4 regions of the Leisingera sp. M658 genome follow, and region 1 is predicted to be linked to each of the others. Evidence: riboswitches for the same ligand, from Rfam matches in the RefSeq annotation. Region 1 holds a riboswitch; each other region holds the start of a gene.
What was found. A riboswitch is a leader RNA that binds a small molecule or an ion and turns the genes downstream of it on or off. The one in region 1 is predicted to bind cobalamin.
Positions count from the first base shown of each region.

Region 2: it holds a riboswitch for cobalamin, as region 1 does, so the genes downstream of both, K3724_RS01860 (SRPBCC family protein) here and K3724_RS05340 (ABC transporter substrate-binding protein) in region 1, are expected to answer to the same signal.
Region 3: it holds a riboswitch for cobalamin, as region 1 does, so the genes downstream of both, K3724_RS16290 (TonB-dependent siderophore receptor) here and K3724_RS05340 (ABC transporter substrate-binding protein) in region 1, are expected to answer to the same signal.
Region 4: it holds a riboswitch for cobalamin, as region 1 does, so the genes downstream of both, K3724_RS14490 (DUF1636 domain-containing protein) here and K3724_RS05340 (ABC transporter substrate-binding protein) in region 1, are expected to answer to the same signal.

Region 1 covers NZ_CP083546.1:1,055,209-1,060,269, reverse strand. The annotation lists gene K3724_RS05350 (ABC transporter ATP-binding protein) at 1-387, opposite strand, end outside; gene K3724_RS05345 (iron ABC transporter permease) at 384-1,433, opposite strand; gene K3724_RS05340 (ABC transporter substrate-binding protein) at 1,430-2,440, opposite strand; cobalamin riboswitch at 2,582-2,774, opposite strand; gene K3724_RS05335 (DeoR/GlpR family DNA-binding transcription regulator) at 2,884-3,663, opposite strand; partial or broken gene K3724_RS23955 (ABC transporter substrate-binding protein) at 3,849-4,819, shown strand; partial or broken gene K3724_RS05320 (glycine betaine/L-proline ABC transporter ATP-binding protein) at 4,925-5,061, shown strand, end outside.
Region 2 covers NZ_CP083546.1:347,379-352,439, forward strand. The annotation lists gene K3724_RS01835 (DUF6638 family protein) at 1-214, shown strand, start outside; gene K3724_RS01840 (hypothetical protein) at 215-481, shown strand; gene K3724_RS01845 (DUF1523 family protein) at 492-1,136, shown strand; gene K3724_RS01850 (TetR/AcrR family transcriptional regulator) at 1,210-1,749, opposite strand; gene K3724_RS01855 (dihydrofolate reductase family protein) at 1,765-2,301, opposite strand; cobalamin riboswitch at 2,573-2,773, shown strand; gene K3724_RS01860 (SRPBCC family protein) at 2,878-4,113, shown strand; gene K3724_RS01865 (hybrid-cluster NAD(P)-dependent oxidoreductase) at 4,118-5,061, shown strand, end outside.
Region 3 covers NZ_CP083546.1:3,316,389-3,321,449, forward strand. The annotation lists gene K3724_RS16285 (ABC transporter substrate-binding protein) at 1-808, opposite strand, end outside; gene K3724_RS16290 (TonB-dependent siderophore receptor) at 812-2,695, opposite strand; cobalamin riboswitch at 2,851-3,060, opposite strand; gene rpsA (30S ribosomal protein S1) at 3,664-5,061, opposite strand, start outside.
Region 4 covers NZ_CP083546.1:2,904,208-2,909,268, reverse strand. The annotation lists gene cobN (cobaltochelatase subunit CobN) at 1-1,272, opposite strand, end outside; gene cobW (cobalamin biosynthesis protein CobW) at 1,457-2,491, opposite strand; gene K3724_RS14490 (DUF1636 domain-containing protein) at 2,494-2,904, opposite strand; cobalamin riboswitch at 3,000-3,204, opposite strand; gene cobO (cob(I)yrinic acid a,c-diamide adenosyltransferase) at 3,256-3,891, shown strand; gene glpD (glycerol-3-phosphate dehydrogenase) at 4,083-5,061, opposite strand, start outside.

The DNA.
Region 1 (5,061 bases):
CTCCATTTCCACTGTCTTCAGCGCGTTTTCAACATGCAGGCTGTCTTCGCCGCTCCAAGGTCTCAACGCTGACAGCCAGGGCGTCCGCCCCAGTTCCACCACCGACCGTGCGGTGATGCGCTCGGCAGTATCGGCCTGCTGTTCGACAATCGCGGTCCGCTGGGCGACCTCTCTGCGCGTCAGCTGCGCCAAGGGTTTTTCCGCCAGCAGAACCTCGCCATGCGATGGGCGTGCCAACCCCGCCAGCAGCCGCATCAGCGTGGATTTCCCGGACCCGTTCGGACCGACCAGCGCCAGGGTCTCACCCGGCTGCACCGTCAATGAGACATCAGACAACAGCAGCTTGCCGCGGATGGAGTAAGACAGGCTGCGGGCTTCGATCTTCATCGCGCAGCCCTTCTTCCGCGCACCAGGATCACCGCAAAGGACGGCGCGCCGATCAGGGCTGTAACAACGCCGATGGGCAGCACCTGGCCAGGGATTATGATCCGGGACACGATGTCTGCGCCAATCAGGAACACCGCCCCGGTCAGCGCCGCGGCCGGCATCAGCCTGCGATGCCCGGGACCAACCAGGAACCGCGCCGCATGCGGGATCACCAGGCCGACAAAGCCGATCGAGCCGACAATCGACACCATCACCGCTGTGGTCAGCGCGGTGGCAAAGATCAGGATAACTTGCACCCGCCGCACCGGAATGCCCAGCGAGGCTGCTGAATCGGTGCCAAAGGTAAAGGCATCCAGCGCCCGCGCATGGAACCGGCAGACGACCCAGCCCGCCAGCGCCAGCGGCACTGCCAGCCACACGTCCGGCCAGCGCACCCCGCCCATATTGCCCATCAGCCAGAACATGATGCCGCGGGCCTGATCGGCGTTGGCGGATTTGGCGATGATGAAGGCCGTCAGCGCGTTGAACAGCTGCGAGCCTGCAATACCGGCCAGCACGATTTGCGCTGCCGCAGCGCGGCTGCCGCCGGCCCCGGCGGCCCGGGCCAGAACGGCAACAAAGCCAAAGGCCAGCAGCGCGCCGTTAAAAGCCCCAAAGGACAACGACAGCGCACCGCCGCCAAGCCCTGCAATGGTCACCGCAACCGCCCCGGTCGAGGCGCCGGCGGAAATGCCCAGGATATAGGGGTCTGCCAGCGCATTGCGCAGCAGGGCCTGCAGCACCACGCCCGCCACCGCCAGCGCCGCCCCGCAGGCCCCCGCCACAAGCGCACGCGGCAGCCGGTAACTCCAGATAATGCCTTGATCTATCGGATCAACCGGCAGCCCTGCCCCGGCCAGCTTATTGGCCAGAACCGACAGCACAAGGTCAGGCGCAAGCGCGGTTTCCCCGATCATTGCGCCTGCCAGAACCGCCGCAATCAGCACCGGCAAGGCCAGGCACGCGCCCTTGACGCCCTGCCATGTGATTGCAGCGGCTGCACTCACTGGCTGGTGCCGATCACGCTGAGTTCAGCAGCCAGATCCTCCAGCGCCGGAATGGCACGGATGGTGGCATCCATCGCCTGGGCGTCCATCACAACGATACGGTTGTTCTTGACTGCATCCATCTGGCTCGCCACCGGATCATTGCGCAGGAAGTCCAGCTTCTTTTCATAGTCATCCGCGGCAAAGCGGCGGCGGTCCATGCGGGCAATCACAATCACCGTCGGATTGGCCTTGGCGATGGTCTCCCAGCCGACTGTCGGCCATTCCTCGTCGGTCTCAACGACATTACGCAGGCCCAGCTGCTGCATCATGTAGCCTGGCGCGCCCTTCTGGCCGGCCACAAACGGGTCGCTTTCCATCTCGGGCGACGAGAACCAGAACACGGCAGAGGCATCTTCCAGCGCGACCTGCTGCGCCTTGGCAACCGCCGCAGCCTCGCGCGCCTTGTAATCGGCAACCAGTTCGGCGCCCTTTTCAGCCTCGCCAAAGATCGCCGCCAGTTCTTCGATCCCCTGATACAGGCTGCCGGTGGTGAACATCTGCGTGCGGGTGCCGTCACCGCCGGTGGTGTTGTCCTTGCCGACGCAATCGGCGGGCATCACATAGGTCGGAATGCCGAGGTCATGAAACTGCTCGCGCTTGGCTACGACGCCTTCGGGGCCGACGTGCCATTCGTATTGCGCTGCCACCAGACCGGGGCGTTTTGCCACGACGCTTTCAAAGCTTGGGTCGTTGTCGGCCAGACGGTCGATCTTGGCATTCATGTCTGCGTATTCGGGCAGCACGTCGTTGAACCAGACCGAGGTGCCCAGCACCTTATCGCCCAGCCCCAGCGCATAAAGCACTTCGGTCGCCGCCTGGCCAACCGTTACCGAAGACGCTGCCGGCGCCTCGAAGGTGACCGACTGGCCGCAGTTTTCTATGGTCAGCGGAAAGGTTTCGCCGGCCGCCGCAGCCTGTGCGGCAGCGATGAAGGAAAGGCCGATCAGGCCGGAACGCAAAAACATGATATTCGATCTCCATGTGTCAATGACCGGAGAACGGGTGAAAGGGCATTGACCGGTAAGGCTGAGGGTCTGGCCCCCGCTTGCGGCACCGGAAAACGGCGGCGCATCTTACCGGCAACCTCCCCGGACAACCCCGCCCGGTGTCTTTCGGTTTTCACCGGCAGGTCTCCTGACTGGCGGGTCAATGACTGTGCCGTCTTCCCGGACCGTTTGGTCCAGTGACGTCATGGCACAGCTCTCGCCGCCTACAGTTGCGGGGGCAGTTCCGTTTGGCGCCGGCAGGCACCGCGGATTCCCTCTTAGCCCTTTCGGGACCGGTAAAGCGCGGGTAGCGCATCCCTTTCGTTGCGGCAAGAAAAAGTTTTGATGCAGAGGGAATTCTGCAAACCGGGCGCAGCCAGAGCAACTGGGCTGCGTCTTGTCCGGATGACGGCCCTGCCCGGTTATTCAACCACGATCAGATCGGTATCCATCGCCTTGAGCATGTCCTTGATGGCCTGCGGCGGCTGCGCGTCCGTATAGAAGACCTCGAATTTTGTATCCTTGCCGACCGACACCGGTGCGCGCTTGTTGAACTTGTCATGATCGGCCACAACAATCCGGACCTGCGCATTGGCCGCCGCGACACGGGCCAGGTTTGCCTCTTCGAGATCATGCAGCATAAAGCCCAGTTCGGCATTGATCGCCCCGGCCGAAAAGATGGCAAACTGCACGTTCAGCCGCCGCACCAGATCCAGCGCTTCGGCCCCGAAAGCACCGCCGTCATGCGGGCGCAGCTCGCCGCCCGCCAGAAACACCCGGTTGTTGTTGCGCGATGCCAGCGCATGTGCCACCAGCACGGAATTGGTCACCACAAAGAGGTTCGACCGCTGCCGCAGCTCCTGCGCCACATAAGCGGTGGTGGAGCCGACATCCAAAAAGACCGAATCCCCGTCGCTGATGGTCTTGGCAACCTCGATGGCCAGACGCTGCTTTTCTGAGGCGTGTGTGTCCATCCGGTTTTGCAGCGGCAGCTCGTTCACATCTTCAACCAGATGCACCCCGCCGTGCACCTTGCGGACCGCTTGGGCATCCTCCAGCGTGCGGATATTGCGCCGGATGGTTTCATTGGACACACCCAGCCTGCCGGCCAGATAGCTGACCCGGCAGGACCCGCCTGCCTGCTGCAGCGCCCGCAGGATTTCCTCTTCGCGCTGATTGGTGGTTTTGCGGCTTTTGGTCATTGGGCCTCCTGTTGTGTTGCTACGCCAGAAAGCCACAAAAAACAACACATGAGGCCTCGGATACCGCGCCTGTTCGCCTCAAAACGCACTTTCCTCGAGGTGATTGTGGCTTATTGTGGTTTTTTATTGACTGATCGGCACAATCGCCGCACCATCATAACAGCCGACGCCAAGAATCGCACAAAATGCCACATATCAGGGAATTCCTTATGCTGAGAAACTTCAACGCTTTGGGAGCCGTGGCGCTGACAGCCGCCGTTTCCGCTTCATCCGCCTGGGCCGCCGAGTCCTCCGACCCCATTAAACTGACCTTGCACGACTGGTCCGGCCAGTTGATCAACACCAAGATCATGGGCAGCATCCTGCAGGAGGCAGGGTATAACATCGAATATGTCCAGGCAGACTATATCGCGCAGTTTGCCGGGCTGAAGACCGGCGATCTGCATCTGGCGATGGAAATCTGGGAGACCACCGGGCGCGAGGCGCTGGACGACGCAACCGCTTCGGGCAAAGTTGTCAATGCCGGCGAAACCGGACTGATGGCGATCGAGGAATGGTGGTACCCCCCTATATGAAAGACCGCTGCCCCGGCCTGCCCGACTGGCAGGCGCTGAAGGACTGCGCCGAGGAATTCGCAACTGCGGAAACCTCGCCCTACGGGCGCTATGTCGGCGGCCCGGTCACCTGGGGCGGTTTTGACGAGGAACGCGTCGAGGCGCTGGAGCTGGAATTTGAAGTGGTTCACGCAGGCACCGACGCCGCACTGTTTGCCGAACTGGAATCCGCCTATCAGCGCCAGGACCCGATTGTCCTGTGGGTATATGTGCCGCACTGGGCGCCAGCCAAATACGACGGTGAATTCGTGGAGTTCCCGCCCTATTCCGCGGAATGCTACGCCGATCCTGCGGCGGGGGTGAACCCGGATCTGGCCTATGATTGCGGCAAGCCGCGCGGCCCGATCTGGAAAGCCGCTTGGGCAGGGCTGCCGGAAAAATGGCCGGGCGCCTATGAGATCGTGCAGTCCTACCAGATTACCAACGAAGAGATGAGCGCCATGGTCGGCAAGGCTGATCTGGACGGCGTTGATATCGATACAGTGGTGTCGGATTGGATGGCCGCAAACAAGGACCGCTGGTCCGGCTGGATCAGCAACTGATCTCACTCCCGGGGCTGCTGCACGCTCTCAGGCAGCCCCGGCCTTTTCCCCTGCCCCGTCAATCAACCCGGCCGCATTCCGCGGACCGGTTCAGGAACCGCATTGATGACCCCCAAGACCAAACTCTCCTGCCGCAATATCTGGAAGCTATATGGCGCCAATACCACGGCGTTTTTGAACGGCAACCCGTCCCCCAGCGGCGCGGAGATCCGCAACGCGGGTATTATCGGTGCTGTGCGCGA
Region 2 (5,061 bases), 710 kb from region 1:
CCAGTACCGGGGCTGGCCGGAGACGAAAAAGGCCTATGCGGCAGAGTTCCTGGCGCGGGAGTATGCGGTGGACAAAGCCGGCGCGCGCGCCGCGCTGTTCGGGCATGAGCCGGATATGGAAGGACGCACGCCCAGCCTGCCGCGAGTGCGGCGCAAGGGGATGGTTGACCGGGTCGGCCCCTGGGGCGCGGTCAGCCGGGTGAGGGACCGCTGAATGTTCGGGTTTTTTCGCCTGATCCTGATCCTGCTGGTGGTGCTGACCGTGGCCTATGGCACGGTGTCGCTTTATTCGCGTGAGATGCGGCGGGCGAAACTGAAACGCCGCTGGCAAGAGAAGGGGTTGACCGGCGACCGCTCCGCCTTCATCCAGCGGGGGCTGAAACAATACGACCGCTCGTTCCGGCGCAAGCTGATCCTGCTGGTCTATATCATTCCGCTAGGGGCGCTGGCGTTTCTGGTCTATGTCATTAACTTCATGTGAGGTGCAGCAGATGCGTTTCATCAAATGGGCTTTCCTGATTACCATCTGGGTGCTGTTCGGCGCCTTCCTGCATTATACGCTGCCGCAGTACGATGTGGTGCGGATCGTCAATACCTATGAGGAGCGGCAGGAGCTGAACGACTGGACGAGGGTTTTCTGGTCGCAGCCGGATGATCAGTCGGCGGAGCTGATCAACCGCGATGTGCAGTTCATCCAGGCGGTGCGCCCCAATGGCCGCAATATCGTGTACCGGAATGAGGATACCGGTTGGAATTGGCCGCCTTATTTCAAGTTCGATACCGCCAATCTGTATACTGATGCCAATGACAGCATCTCAACCAAGGCGAACCCGGAGTGGGTAGCGGTGATGCACTACGGCTGGCGCAATGAATTCCTGTCGGTCTTCCCCAACGCGGTGACGATCAACCCGGTTGCGGGACCGGAGGACAAGCCAACCAACTGGTTCACGATCATTGTTCTGGTGCTTCTGGCGGCGGTGTTCTGGGCCGTCTATGTGCGCTGGCGCCGCTTCCGCCGGGCGCGGATCGACCCGATGGTCGAGAATGTCGAAGACAGCCTGTATGCCGCGGGCGATGCGCTTGCCGAGCGCAGGGGGCGGTTCCGGCGCTGGCTGGACAGCTGGAAGTCGAAGTGACGAGAGGGGCCGCGGGCGGGGCGGCTCTGAAATATGCAAACGGATGCGCGGGCCCGAACGGGCCCGCATTTTTTTATTCGATACGGTCGAGCACCCAGTCCAGCGCCGGGGTGAAATCGCCAGCCGAAAGCGCCCCGCGTGGTGCCGCGGCGGCAGCAAAGGCGAAGCCGTGTGTGTAATCCACCAGCAGGCAGAGAATGGTGCGGGCCTCTGCGCCAGATACGTCTGCGGCGGTGATTTCCGTCTCGATCAGCCGGGTCAGCCCGGTCAGGGAGGAGCCGATCAGGGCCGGGTTTTCCAGGATACACTTTGCAAGCTCCGGATGCTTGGTCACCTGGGCGCAATAGCGGGACATCAGATCGCGCAGCCGCAGTTTGGGCGTTGCCGCTTCAGACGGGGTGTCTGAACCTGCAAATGCAATGGCGACGAGGGATGCAATCATCTCGTCCTTGGTTCCGGCGTGATGGGCAACGGCCATCGGGGTGACGCCAAGCGCCTCTGCCAGTGCTTTGAAGGTGAGGGCCTTGCTGCCGCCCTCATCGAGCAGCTGCAGGGCCGTTTTCAGCACATCATCCTTGCTGAGGGTCCGGCTGCCCCTGGGCGGGCGGCCCATGCGCGGGGGCATCGGTCAGGCTACCCGGAACGTGGCCTGGACCATGCCGGTGGGCAGGATGCGGGAGCTTGCCACCTGGAGGTCGATGTCCCGGTCCAGGCTGCCGAACAGCGGAATGCCGCTGCCGATCAGAATCGGGACCGTTGTGATGGTCAGATCGGCGATCAGCCCCTGGCGCAGGAAGGACTGCACCATCCGTCCGCCGTCGATATAGGCGCGGGTCCAGCCCTCTTCTTGCAGCTCCTGCATAAGGTCTGCGGGTGCGGCGGTGCTGAGGCGCACCTTGTCCTTCAGCTCATCGGGAATGTCCTGTTTGGTCAGGCTGCTGCTGAGGACCACAACGGGTTTGCTGTAGGGCCATTGGCCGAACCCGAGCAGGGTGCGGAACGATCCGGTTCCCATGACCAGCCCGTCGACACTGTCCATGAAGGCGGCAAAGCCGCCATCGTCATCTTCGGCAACAGGCTGTTTGTGCAGCCAATCCAGCGAATGGTCCTGGCGGGCCACAAAGCCGTCGAGGCTGGTGGCGATGAAGACGTGGCCGGTGGTCATCGGTTTCTCCTGTGCATGCGTTTAATTATACGGAATATAATTAAGCGCATGCCGCGTTCCAAGGGGCCGGCGCAAGATTCACTGCGTGCGAATCGATTCGGTGGATCAGCAGCGGGTAACCGCATGAAAGATAAGCGCTTGCCGCAAACGGGCTGGCGGATGCCGGTTTGAGTTTCTGGACATCCCTGTCCCGCCCGGCTCGGCAAACATGCATGTCTTTTTCCGGTTTTTGCGGGTCGGTTTTGTTTCCGATGGCGGGAAATTTTTCAGGCAATACCGCAGATAGCAAGGTGCCGTCCTTCGGGGCGGAGAATTGGGAAGCTGGTGAAACTCCGGCACTGCCCCCGCAACGGTGACCCCGGGCAAGGCATGGCAATGACCACTGAAGCCAATGGCTTCGGGAAGGTGCCAGGCCCCGCCGCCGAATGGCCCCGGGACAGTCCGGAAACCAGCCTTGCCATGAAAACGTCAACCGCGGACGGCGGCGGGGCGGTTGCGGCGCGTGTCCGCAATCCCTTTGCCTATGCCTGCGACCAAGCCAACACGCCGCGGGGATGCGGCAGAGGAGAGAAGCAGATGCTTCACGACAGCGAAATTCTGGCCAAGCTGATGGCGCGGCAGAAAAACTATTCTCTGGAACAGGCGTTCTATACCGATCCGGGTGTTCTGGACCTGGACCTGCGGCAGATCTTCTACCGCGAGTGGCTGTTTGCCATTCCCGCCTGCGAAGTGCCGAAACCGGGCAACTATGTGACCCATCAGGTGGGGTCGTATAACGTCATCATCGTGCGTGGCACTGATGGCGAAGTGCGTGCTTTCCACAACGCCTGCCGCCACCGCGGTTCGGTTGTGTGCAAGGCGAAGAAAGGCAATTCGCCCAAGCTGGTCTGCCCCTACCACCAGTGGACCTACGAGCTGGACGGCAAACTGCTGTGGGCGCGGGACATGGGGCCGGATTTCGATGCCTCCAAACACGGGCTGAAGCCGGTGCATTGCCGCGACCTGGCCGGGCTGATCTACATCTGCCTGGCGGATGAAGCGCCGGATTTTAACGGTTTTGCCGAGGTGGCCCGCCCCTATCTGGAGCCGCATGATCTGGGCAATGCCAAGGTGGCCTTTGAAAGCTCGATCATTGAGAACGGCAACTGGAAGCTGGTCTGGGAAAACAACCGCGAGTGCTACCACTGCGGCGGCAACCACCCGTCGCTGTGCCGGACCTTCCCCGAGGATCCGTCGGTGACAGGCGTTGAGGGCGGCGAGACCCCGCCGCATCTGCAAAAGCACTTTGACCGGATCGAAGCGGCAGGCTGCCCGGCGCAGTTCCGCATGGATGCGCGCGGCCAGCACCGGCTGGCACGGATGCCGCTGAACGAAGGCGCGGAAAGCTACACCATGGACGGCAAGGCGGCAGTGGCCAAGCCGCTGGGCCGGGTGCCCTTTGCGGATGCCGGCACGCTGCTGAAGTTCCATTATCCGACCACCTGGAACCACTTCCTGCCGGATCATTCCCTCGTGTTCCGTGTCACTCCGATCAGCCCGACCGAAACCGAAGTCACCACCAAATGGCTGGTGCACAAGGATGCGGTTGAGGGCCAGGATTACGACATCAAGCGCCTGACCGAGGTCTGGATGGCGACCAATGACGAGGATCGCATCGTGGTCGAGGACAACCAGAAAGGCATCAACTCCCCCGCCTATGAACCCGGTCCCTATTCCGAGGTGCAGGAAAGCGGCGTCATTCAGTTCTCCAACTGGTATGCCGAGCATCTGACCCGCGCGCTGACCGGCCGCCATCTGATTGCGGCGGAGTAAGGTCATGGGATTGCAGGCCAATTTTGAGACATTGGACGAAACCCTGGCGTGGAAGGACGACGAGATGCTGGAATGCGTCTCGGTTGTTCCGGAAGCGCCGAACACCGCCACCTTCAGCTTCCGCGCGCCGTCCGGCGCGTGGTTCAAATACCAGCCGGGCCAGTTCCTGACACTGGAATTGCCGGTGCCGGAAGGGACCGTCTGGCGCACCTACACCATCAGCTCGTCGCCCTCGCGGCCATTGTCGATCTCGGTAACGGTCAAGGCCCAGGGCGACAGCATCGGCACCCGCTGGATGCTGGACCATCTGCGCCCCGGCAGGATCCTGCGCGCCTCCGGCCCGGCAGGGGTGTTCACCCTGCCAAAACGCCCGAATGGCAAGTTTCTGTTCATCTCCGCAGGCTCGGGCATCACGCCCAGCCTGTCGATGACACAGTATCTGTTCGACCGCGGCCAGTCGCCCGACATCTGCTTTATCAACTGCGCCAAACGCCCCAGCGAGATCATCGCCCGCCAGCAGCTGGAAAGCATGGCGTCGCGGCTGCCGGGGTTGAAGCTGAACCTGGTGGTGGAAGAGGACGATCCCTATCAGGTCTGGACCGGCTACCGCGGCCAGCTGAACCAGATCATGCTGGGCCTGATCGCGCAGGATTACCTGGAGCGCGAGGTCTACTGCTGCGGACCGGAACCCTTCATGCAGGCGGTGCGCGACATGCTCAACGGCCTGGGCTTTGACATGGAGAACTACAACCAGGAGAGCTTTGGCGCGCCGGTTGAAACAGCCGCTGATGTGCCCGAGATCGACGATGTGGTGCCGGAGGAAACTGCTGCCGCCGAGATCAGCTTTGCGGCGTCCGGTGTTATGGCAACCTGCACCGAAACAGATACGGTGCTGGCGGTGGCCAAGGCTTCGGGGCTGAACATCCCGTCGGGCTGCACCTTTGGCAT
Region 3 (5,061 bases), 2.1 Mb from region 1:
TGCGGCGTTCCTCGGCCAGCGCCGCCACCGCGCGCAGAACATGCGGAGTGCCGCAGACCCAATCCGCATCGCGGATCTGCCCGGCACCGCTGCGGCCCGCCAGGCGGCGCACTGCCGGATGCAGCAGAACTTCCTCGCTGCGCGAGCCGCGCGGATAGGGAGAGGTTCCGATCAGCAGGTCCGGTTCCGCCATTGCCAGCACCTCCAGCGGCATATGACCGGAGCGGCCATAGCCCAGCTCATCCGCGATATTGCGCAGCCCCGCCGCGCGCAGGATCTTGCCCGCAAGGGTCTTGCTGCCGGAAGTGAAACCGTTAGCGGCATAAAGCGCGGCGCGCGGCGCCTCCGGCCCGGTGTACTCGAACGTTTCCAACTGCTGGTCATAGTCTGCCAGCAGTGCGCGGGCCGCGTCTTCACGGCCCAGAACCTCCCCCATCTGCAGGATGCGCGCGCGCACATCCTGCAGCGAGCTGGCGGGCTCGAACACCACCACCGGCACGCCAAGACGGCGCAGCATATCCGTGGTGGCCGGTGTCGAATAGGCGCCGGCAATCACCAGGTCGGGCCGCAGCAAATAAATCTCCTCTGCCAGCCCGTGGTTGGCGGGATAGGCCATGGCCGCGTCAGCCATAGCCGAGGCGCGTGTGTCCCGCGCGATGTAGGAGACCGAGGCCAGCTGGCCAGGTGCCGCAAGCAGCATCGCCAGCTGGTCAGTGCAAAGGTTCATCGACACCACGCGCGACGGCCCGGCAAAAGCACCGGTGGCGGCCCACAAAAGGACCAGGACTATGCCGGACAGCCTGCGCATGGGTCAGAACGAGGCCCTTACGCCGATATAGGCAGCGCGGCCGCGCTTGGCATAGCCCCAGACGTCCGCGTAGTCCTCATCGAACAGGTTGGTGACACGCCCGTTCAGCACCACGTTATCTGTCAGCTCATACTGAGCAGCCACATCAACGGTGGTGTAATCCGGCAGCTCAGCTGTGGCAAAGGAGCCAAAGAACTGGCTGTCCCAATTGCCTGCCACATGCCGGATGTCTGCGGTGACAGAGCCACGGCCATTGAAAGTATCCAGTGTGGCACTCAGCAGAAGCTCGTGCTCCGGACGGCGGATCTCGACCGAGCCATTAGGGTTGGTGGCGTCCAGATAGGTGTAGGACAGGCGCAGATCGAGATATTCGGTGGCTTTCAGGCTTGCTGCCAGCTCAACACCTTTGCGATCACTGTCCCCGGCTTGGTTGCGGTAGGAGAACGTGGTTGCGTTCACCATGTAGCTCTCGATCTCTCCCGTCAGGGTTTCGTCAAAATAGGTCACATCGACCAGCCCGCGCCCCTGCAGGAACGGTACCTCGACCCCGAAATCGAAGCTGTGGTTTTCTTCGGGCTGCAAGCTCTGATTGCCAAGGTAGGTGGTGGCGCCGAATGTGCTGTTGGCAAACAGCTCAAAGTAAGACGGGTTCACGATCCCTGTCCCGGCAGAGCTGTGCAGCCGCACGCCGCTGCCTGCGAAGGTATAAGAGGCACTGGCCGTCCAGCTGGTTGCGTCTTCGAATACGCTGTTGTTGTCGTGGCGCACCCCAAGCTGCAGATCCAGACCATTGGCAAAGCTGCCGCGGTATTCCAGGGCAATCGAATTGGTTTCGCGCGCAAAGGCCGGGTTGGAACTGCTGGAGTCCTCTTCCCATTCCAGCATCGCGTTCAGAAGGTGGTCTGCCTGATCCGCCGGCTGCCCGTCCAGGCCGAAGCTCAGCAGATATTTTGCTGCTTCAGTCTTGGTCTCGGTCGGGGTGCCGCCATTGAAGGAGCGGTCAAAGTCTGTGCGTTCCAGCGACAACCGATGCTTCAGACGGCCGCCCAAGGTGTCCAGTTCAGCATAGACTTGGGTCAGTTGCTCATCGCGGTCACTGAATTGCGTGGGATCATCCACGACATAGCTAGCCGCATCCGTTGCAGTGAAAGAGGTGCTGTCGCTGTCATAGCGCTCATCCGAGGTGCGGACGTTGAAGCCGAGCTTCAGCCGGTCGGTGACGAGGTAATCGCCTTTCAGCTGCAGTGTATTGCGGCGGATGCCGTCCTCTTCGCCGCCATCGCCGGAGGCATCGTAGCCGTCGTCATTGTCATGGGCGAGGCTGAAGGAAAGGCCGCCGCGCTCGGTCCGTGACGAGATCCGCGCCGACGCCCGGTAGCCGTCCGAACCCGCCTCGGCGCTGCCGCCATATTCGGTGCCGATGCCGCCGGTCTTGGTGATGATGTTGATCACACCGGCCGAGGCATTGGAGCCGTAGAACACCGATTGCGGGCCGCGCAGGACCTCGATCCGCTCGATATTGGCTGTGTCCAGGCCGGACAGGATGTACTCGCTGTCACCGCCCGAGGCTTCGACACCGTCGATCAGGATCAGCGTGTGATTGGCTTCGGCGCCGCGGATGCGAACCTGGGTAAAGCTGTCGCCGGAGCCGTTTATCATCAGGCCGGGAACGGAACGCAGCGCGTCCTGCACGGTGCTGATGCCGCGGTCTTTGATTTCTTCGCTGGTCAGAACTGAGACGGAGCGGCCGTATTTCCGGGCCTCAACCGGTGTGAAGCCGCCGGAGATGATAATCTCCGCCAGGTCGGTGACCTCTGGATCCTGGGCGGTTGCGATTGCGGGGGTGACGGCCAGGGCCGCGGCCAGGGTCAAGCTTGCCTTGCGCATATTCCATTCCTCCCGGCCCGCGCAACAATCGCAGGCCAAGTGACTGCCCAAGCGGGCAGTGTATTCGGGTCGGGTCTTTGGAAGGCTTTGCCTCCGCAGACGGTGAAAACTGCCACCACTACGGAAATCCGTTATCTACGGCGCGCCCCGCACCGGGATAGGGTGATCATCCTGGCAGGTCTCCTGACTCGCGGGTCGAAGCTTTGCCGCGCCTTCCCGCCCCTTGGGGCAGTGGCATTTCGCAGCATTGCTCTCCGCTCACAGTTGCGGGGGCAGTCACGGATTCAGCGCCTGTTGGCTACACTTCACCGTGTTCCCTTTTACCCGGGTGGTCTCCCAGCCGGACCAGAATGTCCGGGACTTAGGCAAACTGGAATTGTTCTGTCAAGCGGAAGCAAACTCAACCGAGGTTTCTATGGATTGACTTCAGGATGGAATGATAAAAACAAATGTTTGAATTTAGGGGCTTACGTCCGGAAAATCTCCGTGAAGAAATTTGGTTTTGAGCACTGGGGATGCGGCTTTAGTTCAAAAAAAGGAGTATGCCGAACCGCGGCCGATACTGCTGTTCAATCTCAAGCGGGACTTAGGAAGCGAGATCTTGCATTGCAGGCAAGCCCGTCATTGCTCCTTTCCAATGCCCGTGGAAAACTGGAAGGTCCACATTCTGCAAGTAGTGTCAAAAGTGTTTCCTTTTGCCCTGTCTGTTTGCAGCCGCGGTGAATGAAAGGCGTCTCCGCACTTCGGGCATTGCCCACCAAAACATCGCTGAACCATGCCTAACCCTCGGCACTTCCTTTTACCGTGCAGCGGGCGGTTTCCGGCAGTGCAGCGGGCCGACGCGCTGCACGCGTGCCGCGAGAATTCGGCACTTCTGCAATGGGCTCGAACCAACCCTCCCACCCAAAAAAAAAGCCCCGCAGACACCTGCGGGGCTTTCGTTTTCAGCAGCCGTGAGGCCGGGGAGATTACTCGTCGCCCGACTTCAGTGCGGCGCCCAGGATGTCGCCCAGCGATGCGCCGGAGTCCGAGGAGCCATACTGTTCCACAGCTTCTTTCTCTTCTGCAATCTCGCGTGCCTTGATCGACAGGCCCAGACGGCGGGTCTTGGAGTCGACGTTGGTGACGCGGACGTCGACCTTGTCGCCAACCGAGAAGCGCTCGGGGCGCTGGTCGGCACGGTCGCGCGCCAGGTCGGAGCGGCGGATGAAGGACTTCATGCCTTCGTATTCCACCTCAACGCCGCCGTCTTCGATCGCGGTCACGTTCACGGTCACGATCGAGCCGCGCTTCACGCCGCCAACCGCTTCTGCAAACTTGTCGCCGCCCAGAGCTTTGATCGACAGCGAGATACGCTCTTTGTCGACGTCCACTTCGGAAACAACGGCCGAAACCATGTCGCCTTTGCGGTAGTTCTGGATCGCTTCTTCACCGCGCTCGTCCCAGGACAGGTCGGAGAGGTGAACCATGCCGTCGATGTCGCCGTCGAGACCAATGAACAGACCGAATTCGGTGATGTTCTTGACTTCGCCTTCGACCTCGGTGCCTTCCGGGTTGGCTTCGGAGAAGACTTCCCACGGGTTGCGCATGGTCTGCTTGAGGCCCAGGGACACGCGGCGCTTGGCACCGTCGATTTCCAGAACCATGACGTCGACTTCCTGGGAAGTGGAGACGATTTTGCCCGGGTGGACGTTCTTCTTGGTCCAGGACATCTCGGAGACGTGCACCAGACCTTCGACGCCCGGCTCCAGCTCAACAAATGCACCGTAATCGGTGATGTTGGTGACACGGCCCTTGTGGACCGAGGACAGCGGGTACTTGGCGCCAACCAGATCCCACGGATCTTCCTGCAGCTGCTTCATGCCGAGGGAGATACGGTGAGTCTCTTTGTTGATCTTGATGACCTGAACCTTGACGGTTTCGCCGATCGACAGGATCTCGGAGGGGTGGTTCACACGGCGCCATGCCATGTCGGTGACGTGCAGCAGGCCGTCAACGCCGCCCAGGTCAACAAACGCACCGTATTCGGTGATGTTCTTGACCACACCGTCGACTGCTTGGCCTTCGGTCAGGTTGCCGATGACTTCGGCACGCTGTTCGGCACGCGATTCTTCCAGGATGGCGCGGCGCGAGACAACGATGTTGCCGCGGCGGCGGTCCATTTTCAGGATCTGGAACGGCTGCTTCAGACCCATCAGCGGGCCGGCGTCGCGCACGGGGCGCACGTCGACCTGCGAACCGGGCAGGAACGCAACAGCGCCGCCCAGGTCGACAGTGAAGCCGCCCTTGACGCGGCCGAAGATCGCGCCTTCGACGCGCTGATCGTCTGCGTATGCTTTTTCCAGGCGGTCCCAGGCTTCTTCACG
Region 4 (5,061 bases), 1.8 Mb from region 1:
CCTCAGGCCGGTGTTTTCCTGCGGCTCCACGGTATAGCCCTGATCCCACAATTCGCGCAGGATCTCGTCACAAGAGGCCAACGCGTCCAGCCCGACGGCATGGGCAAGGTTGTGGTCGCGGCCCGGATAGGTGGAGAGGATCAGGGCAAGGCGTTTGTCTGCGTTGGGCAGTTCGCCAAGGCGCAGCCAGCCCTCGACCCGGTCAACAGCGGCTTTGACGCGATCCGCATCGGCGCGGTGGGCAAAGCGGGAATACTGCAGGTCCGGGTCTTTCCGGCCCGGGGATTTGAAGCTGACAACGCCTGCGAAGATGCGGCCGTCGACTTCGGGCAGCACGACATGCATGGCGAGGTCGGCAGGCGACAACCCCCGGTCGGCCTCGGCCCAGTCTTTGCGGCGGGCGGTGGAGAGGGCGACCTGGAACACCGGGCAGCCGGTGGTGCTGAGCGGCGAGGCGCTGCCGTCGGTGCCTTGGGCCGAAAACGCGGTGGCGTTGATGATGGCGGCAGGGGACAGCGCGGGGAGAGTTTCGCGCAGCCAGTCAGCGGCGGCGGGGGCCTTGAGGCTGGCGGCGAAGATGCCATAGGCGGCGTATCCGCGGGCGCGCAGCTCAGCGATCAGCGCATCGACCGGACCGGTGTCGGCAGCAGTGAGGTAGGAGCGGTAGAAGCTGACCAGCACCAGCGGTTTGTCTTGCGCGGGCAGATCCGCCAGTACGCCTTTGGCCGGGTCATAAAACCCATGCTGCGGCATGGATTTGAGGCCCAGCACCGGGCCGGCATAAAGCCCTGCCGCGAGGGACAGCTGGGCGAGGGCGGCCTGTGCGGCAACGGCGCCGCCGGCATCGCACAAGGCCTGCAGGCGGCGCAGGGTGGAGACGGGCAGGGTGGACAGCTCATCCAGCCGGGCATCCTCGCGCCCGTCAGCAGGCAGGATCGCCAGCGCAATGCCCTTGCGGCGGGCGAGGTCCTGCAGGGTGGCGAGGCCATAAGACCAGTAGCTTTCACCGCCGATCAGGCGGACCAGGATGCCTTTGGCGCCTTCAAGTGTCTGTTCCGCGTAGACGTCGACCGAGAGCGGGTGCTTGAGCGCGACCAGATTGGCGACGCGCAAGGAGGGCAGCCTGCCGTCCGCGCGATGCCATCCCGCCGCAAAAGCGCCGAGGTCGCTGTCGGAAAACGACAGCACCACAAGATCGCCGGGCGTCTGCCCGAGATCCTGCGGGGTATCGGTCTCATCAAGGCCGTGGCTTTCGCGGAAGACGACGTGCATGGATCAGGCCTTTGTTGTCTGGCAGGCGGTGGGCGCTCTGAGGGCTGCGCCCGAGCCTGGGAGGGTGCGAATGCGCCCTCCCATTTTGCCGAAGGCAAACCTCCGGTTTGACGGGAGGGTCGGGCGCAGCCCGGCCTGCGGCCGGGCGGTGTCATCTGAAATGATGTGCCAAACCCGCATAGCTTCAGGCGCCCAGTGCGGCGCGGATGGCCGGGGCGTCGATGTCGTCATGCTCGGCGATAACCACCAGGGCGGTTTTGCGCGGCTGCGCGCCCCAGGGCTGATCGTATTGGGCGCGCAGGCGCTCGCCCACGGCCTGTACCAGCATCCGCATCGGCTTTCCTTCCACCGCCACATAACCTTTGACGCGCAGGATGTTGCGCTCGCGGGCGAGTTTCACGATGGCATTTTGCAGCGCTTCCGGGTCGGATACTTCGCCCAATTCGACAACGATGCTTTCAAAATCGTCATGCTCGTGGTCGTGGTGGCCGTCGTGGTGGCTGGGGCGGGCGTCCAGATCATCCTCGGCAGCGGCGCCCAGGCCCAGGATGATGCGCGGGTCGATCACGCCTTCGCTCATCGGCAGGATCGGCAGCTTGCGGGGCGCTTCGGCCTCGATCACCGCGCGGGCTTTTTCGACGCCTGCGTCGCCGGCCAGATCGGCCTTGGACAGCAGAACGATGTCAGCGCAGGAGATCTGGTCCTCGAATACCTCGGACAGCGGGGTTTCGTGGTCGATGCTGTCGTCCGCTTCGCGCTGGGCCTGCACGGCGTCCAGATCGGGGGCGAACTGGCCCTTGGCCACGGCCTCGGCGTCCGCCAGGGCAATCACCCCGTCGACGGTGATGCGGGAGCGGATCGCGGGCCAGTCAAACGCCTTCAGCAGCGGCTTGGGCAGGGCCAGGCCGGAGGTCTCAATCACGATATGGTCCGGTTTTTCGGGCAGGGCCATCAACTGTTCGATGGTGGGGATGAAGTCATCGGCCACGGTGCAGCAGATGCAGCCGTTGGCCAGCTCCATGATGTTTTCCGCCGGGCAGTTGTCATCGGCGCAGGATTTCAGGATATCGCCGTCCACACCGGCGGTGCCGAATTCGTTCACGACCACGGCCAGACGCTTGCCCTGCGGGTTTTGCATCAGGTGGCGGATCAGGGTGGTTTTGCCTGCGCCCAGAAAGCCGGTGATGACAGTGACGGGGATCTTGTTGAGATCGCTCATGATTACTCCTCGGAGAAGAACTTGGCCGGCGGGATGCGGGCAACAGATTGCTTGCGGAAGGTTTGCGGGCGTTCACGCCACGGCACGACGCCGTCAGCGGTGCCGGCATAAGCTGCCGCGCCTTCCAGAATTTCGGGAACATGCTGGTCAGGGTCGAGGTCGCCGTAGACATAGGTCCAGCGTTCTGCGCCGCCGATCAGCGCAACAGCGCAGCCGCGCTTGCAGGACGACAGGCATTCGACGCCACGCAGACGGACGCCTTCGGGCATTCCGGCCTCTTCCAGCGCTGCGTGCAGGATGGCACCAGGGCGGGCGGCCTCGGGGTCGGCGCCCTCGCGGCGGCAGGTGAGGCATACGGTCAGCGTGACCGGTCCCGGGGTGCTGGCAGATTGGCCTGCCATGTCGTCAGCCATTGGCGCGTCTCCTGTCGCGGCAGGGCGTGCGGGATGGCCGAAAAGGGACCAGTCGTGCGAGCCCCTTACCCGGTCGCAGAACACCCCGTCTGCCCGTTGATCTCTCCTTCGCTGGCAGGTCTCCCGGCTTGCGGATGCCAAGGCGCAGGGCCTTGCCGGCTATCCTGCCTTCCCGGGGATCACCCAGTGGCATGGCGGCCTCATCCGGTCACGGTCGCGGGGGCGGCTGTGCTTCGGCCCGAAAGCCTTCACATTCCCTCTTCGCCTGTTTTCACAGGAACCAGCTGAACCCCCTTGCGCTATCGTGCCCTTCTTTGTCAAGACATGGGTCAAACAGCTGGAGAGCCCCCAATGAGCGAAAAGTCTGAAACCGGCATCTCAGAAGAAGAAGCCGCCCGTCATACGTCCAAGATGGCCAAGAAAAAGGCCGCGCGCGACCGGATGATGAAGACCAAGGAGGGCGAGAAGGGCCTGATTATCGTCCACACCGGACCGGGCAAGGGCAAATCCTCGTCGGGGTTCGGGATGATCATGCGCTGCATCGCGCATGGGATGCCGTCCGCCGTGGTGCAGTTCATCAAGGGTGCCTGGCAGACCGGCGAACGCACGCTGATCGAGGAGAACTTCAGCGATCTCTGCCAGTTCTACGCGATGGGCGAAGGCTTTACCTGGGAGACACAGGACAAGGCCCGCGACATTGCCGCCGCGCAGAAGGGCTGGGAGAAGGCCAAGGAGATGATCCTGGATGAGCGCAACACCATGGTGCTGCTGGACGAGATCAACATCGCGCTGCGCTATGACTATCTGGATCTTGAGGAGGTTTTGGAGTTCCTGGTGGAGCAGAAGCCGCCGATGACCCATGTGGTTCTGACAGGCCGCAACGCCAAGGAAGAGCTGATCGAGATTGCCGATCTGGTGACCGAGATGGGGCAGATCAAGCACCCGTTCCGCGCCGGTGTGAAAGCGCAGAAGGGGGTGGAGTTTTAATCCCTTTCAGGCTGCAGTATTGAGCGGGCTTGAGGTTTTGCGCTTTGCTTCGCAAATCGCCGGGGGGCGGGGGCGCTGCCTTCGGCAGCGCCCCCGCCCGGCCCAACGCTTTTCAGGGAACCTCTGGTTCATTGAAAAGGGGCGGGAGTGCCCCGGCCTTTGAAGTCCGGACTGTTAGCGCGCATGCGGAATTAAGCTGCCAGCCGGGCGGCTTTCTCGCTGATATAGGCATCGACCGCTGCGCGCTGTCCTTCATCCAGGCGCAAACCCAATTTAGTGCGGCGCCACAGGTAGTCGTCGCCTGAACGCACCCACTCGCGGGCAATTGACCAGTCGAGTTCCCGTGCGGTGATTGTTGCGCCGAAATCCTGGCCCAGATCAGCGGCGGATTTGGCATCGCCCAGCACCTCCCAGGACTCCAGCCCGTAGGCGCGGATCAGCCGGGCGGCCCAATAGGCGCTCAGGAACGGATAGTCCGCTGCCAGCTTGGCTTTTAGCGTCTCCACATCCGCCACCGCAAAATCACCGCCGGGCAGGGCCACGCCTGCGGTCCAGTCCGACGGCAATTGCGGGAAAACCTTGCCGATTTTCGCCAGCGCGGCCTCGGCCAGCTTGCGGTAGGTGGTGATCTTGCCGCCAAAGACATTCAGCAGCGGCGCCTGTGCTTGATCCAGCGTCAGCACATATTCGCGGGTGGCCGCAGTGGCCGAGCTGGCACCGTCGTCATAAAGCGGCCGCACGCCGGAATAGGTCCAGACAATATCCGCGCGCTTCAGTGGCTGTTCGAAGTATTGCGACGCAAAATCAATTAGATAATCCTGCTCGGCCTCCGTGCAGTGCGGTTTGGTCTCCGGATCCGGATGGTCGGCGTCGGTGGTGCCGATCAGGGTGAAATCCTGCTCGTAAGGAATGGCAAAGATGATCCGCCCGTCAGTGCCCTGAAAGAAATAGCAGCGGTCATGGTCGAACAGTTTTGGCACCACGATGTGGCTGCCGCGCACCAGGCGGACGTTTTCGCGGCTGTTCTGGCCCAGTTTTTGCTTCAGCACGTCGGCAACCCAGGGCCCGCCTGCATTGACCAGCATCTTGGCCCGGTGTTCCTTCTCCTCGCCAGTGGCGTGATCCTTCACGGTGACAACCCAGTGATCAGAGTGGCGCTGGGCTGACAGA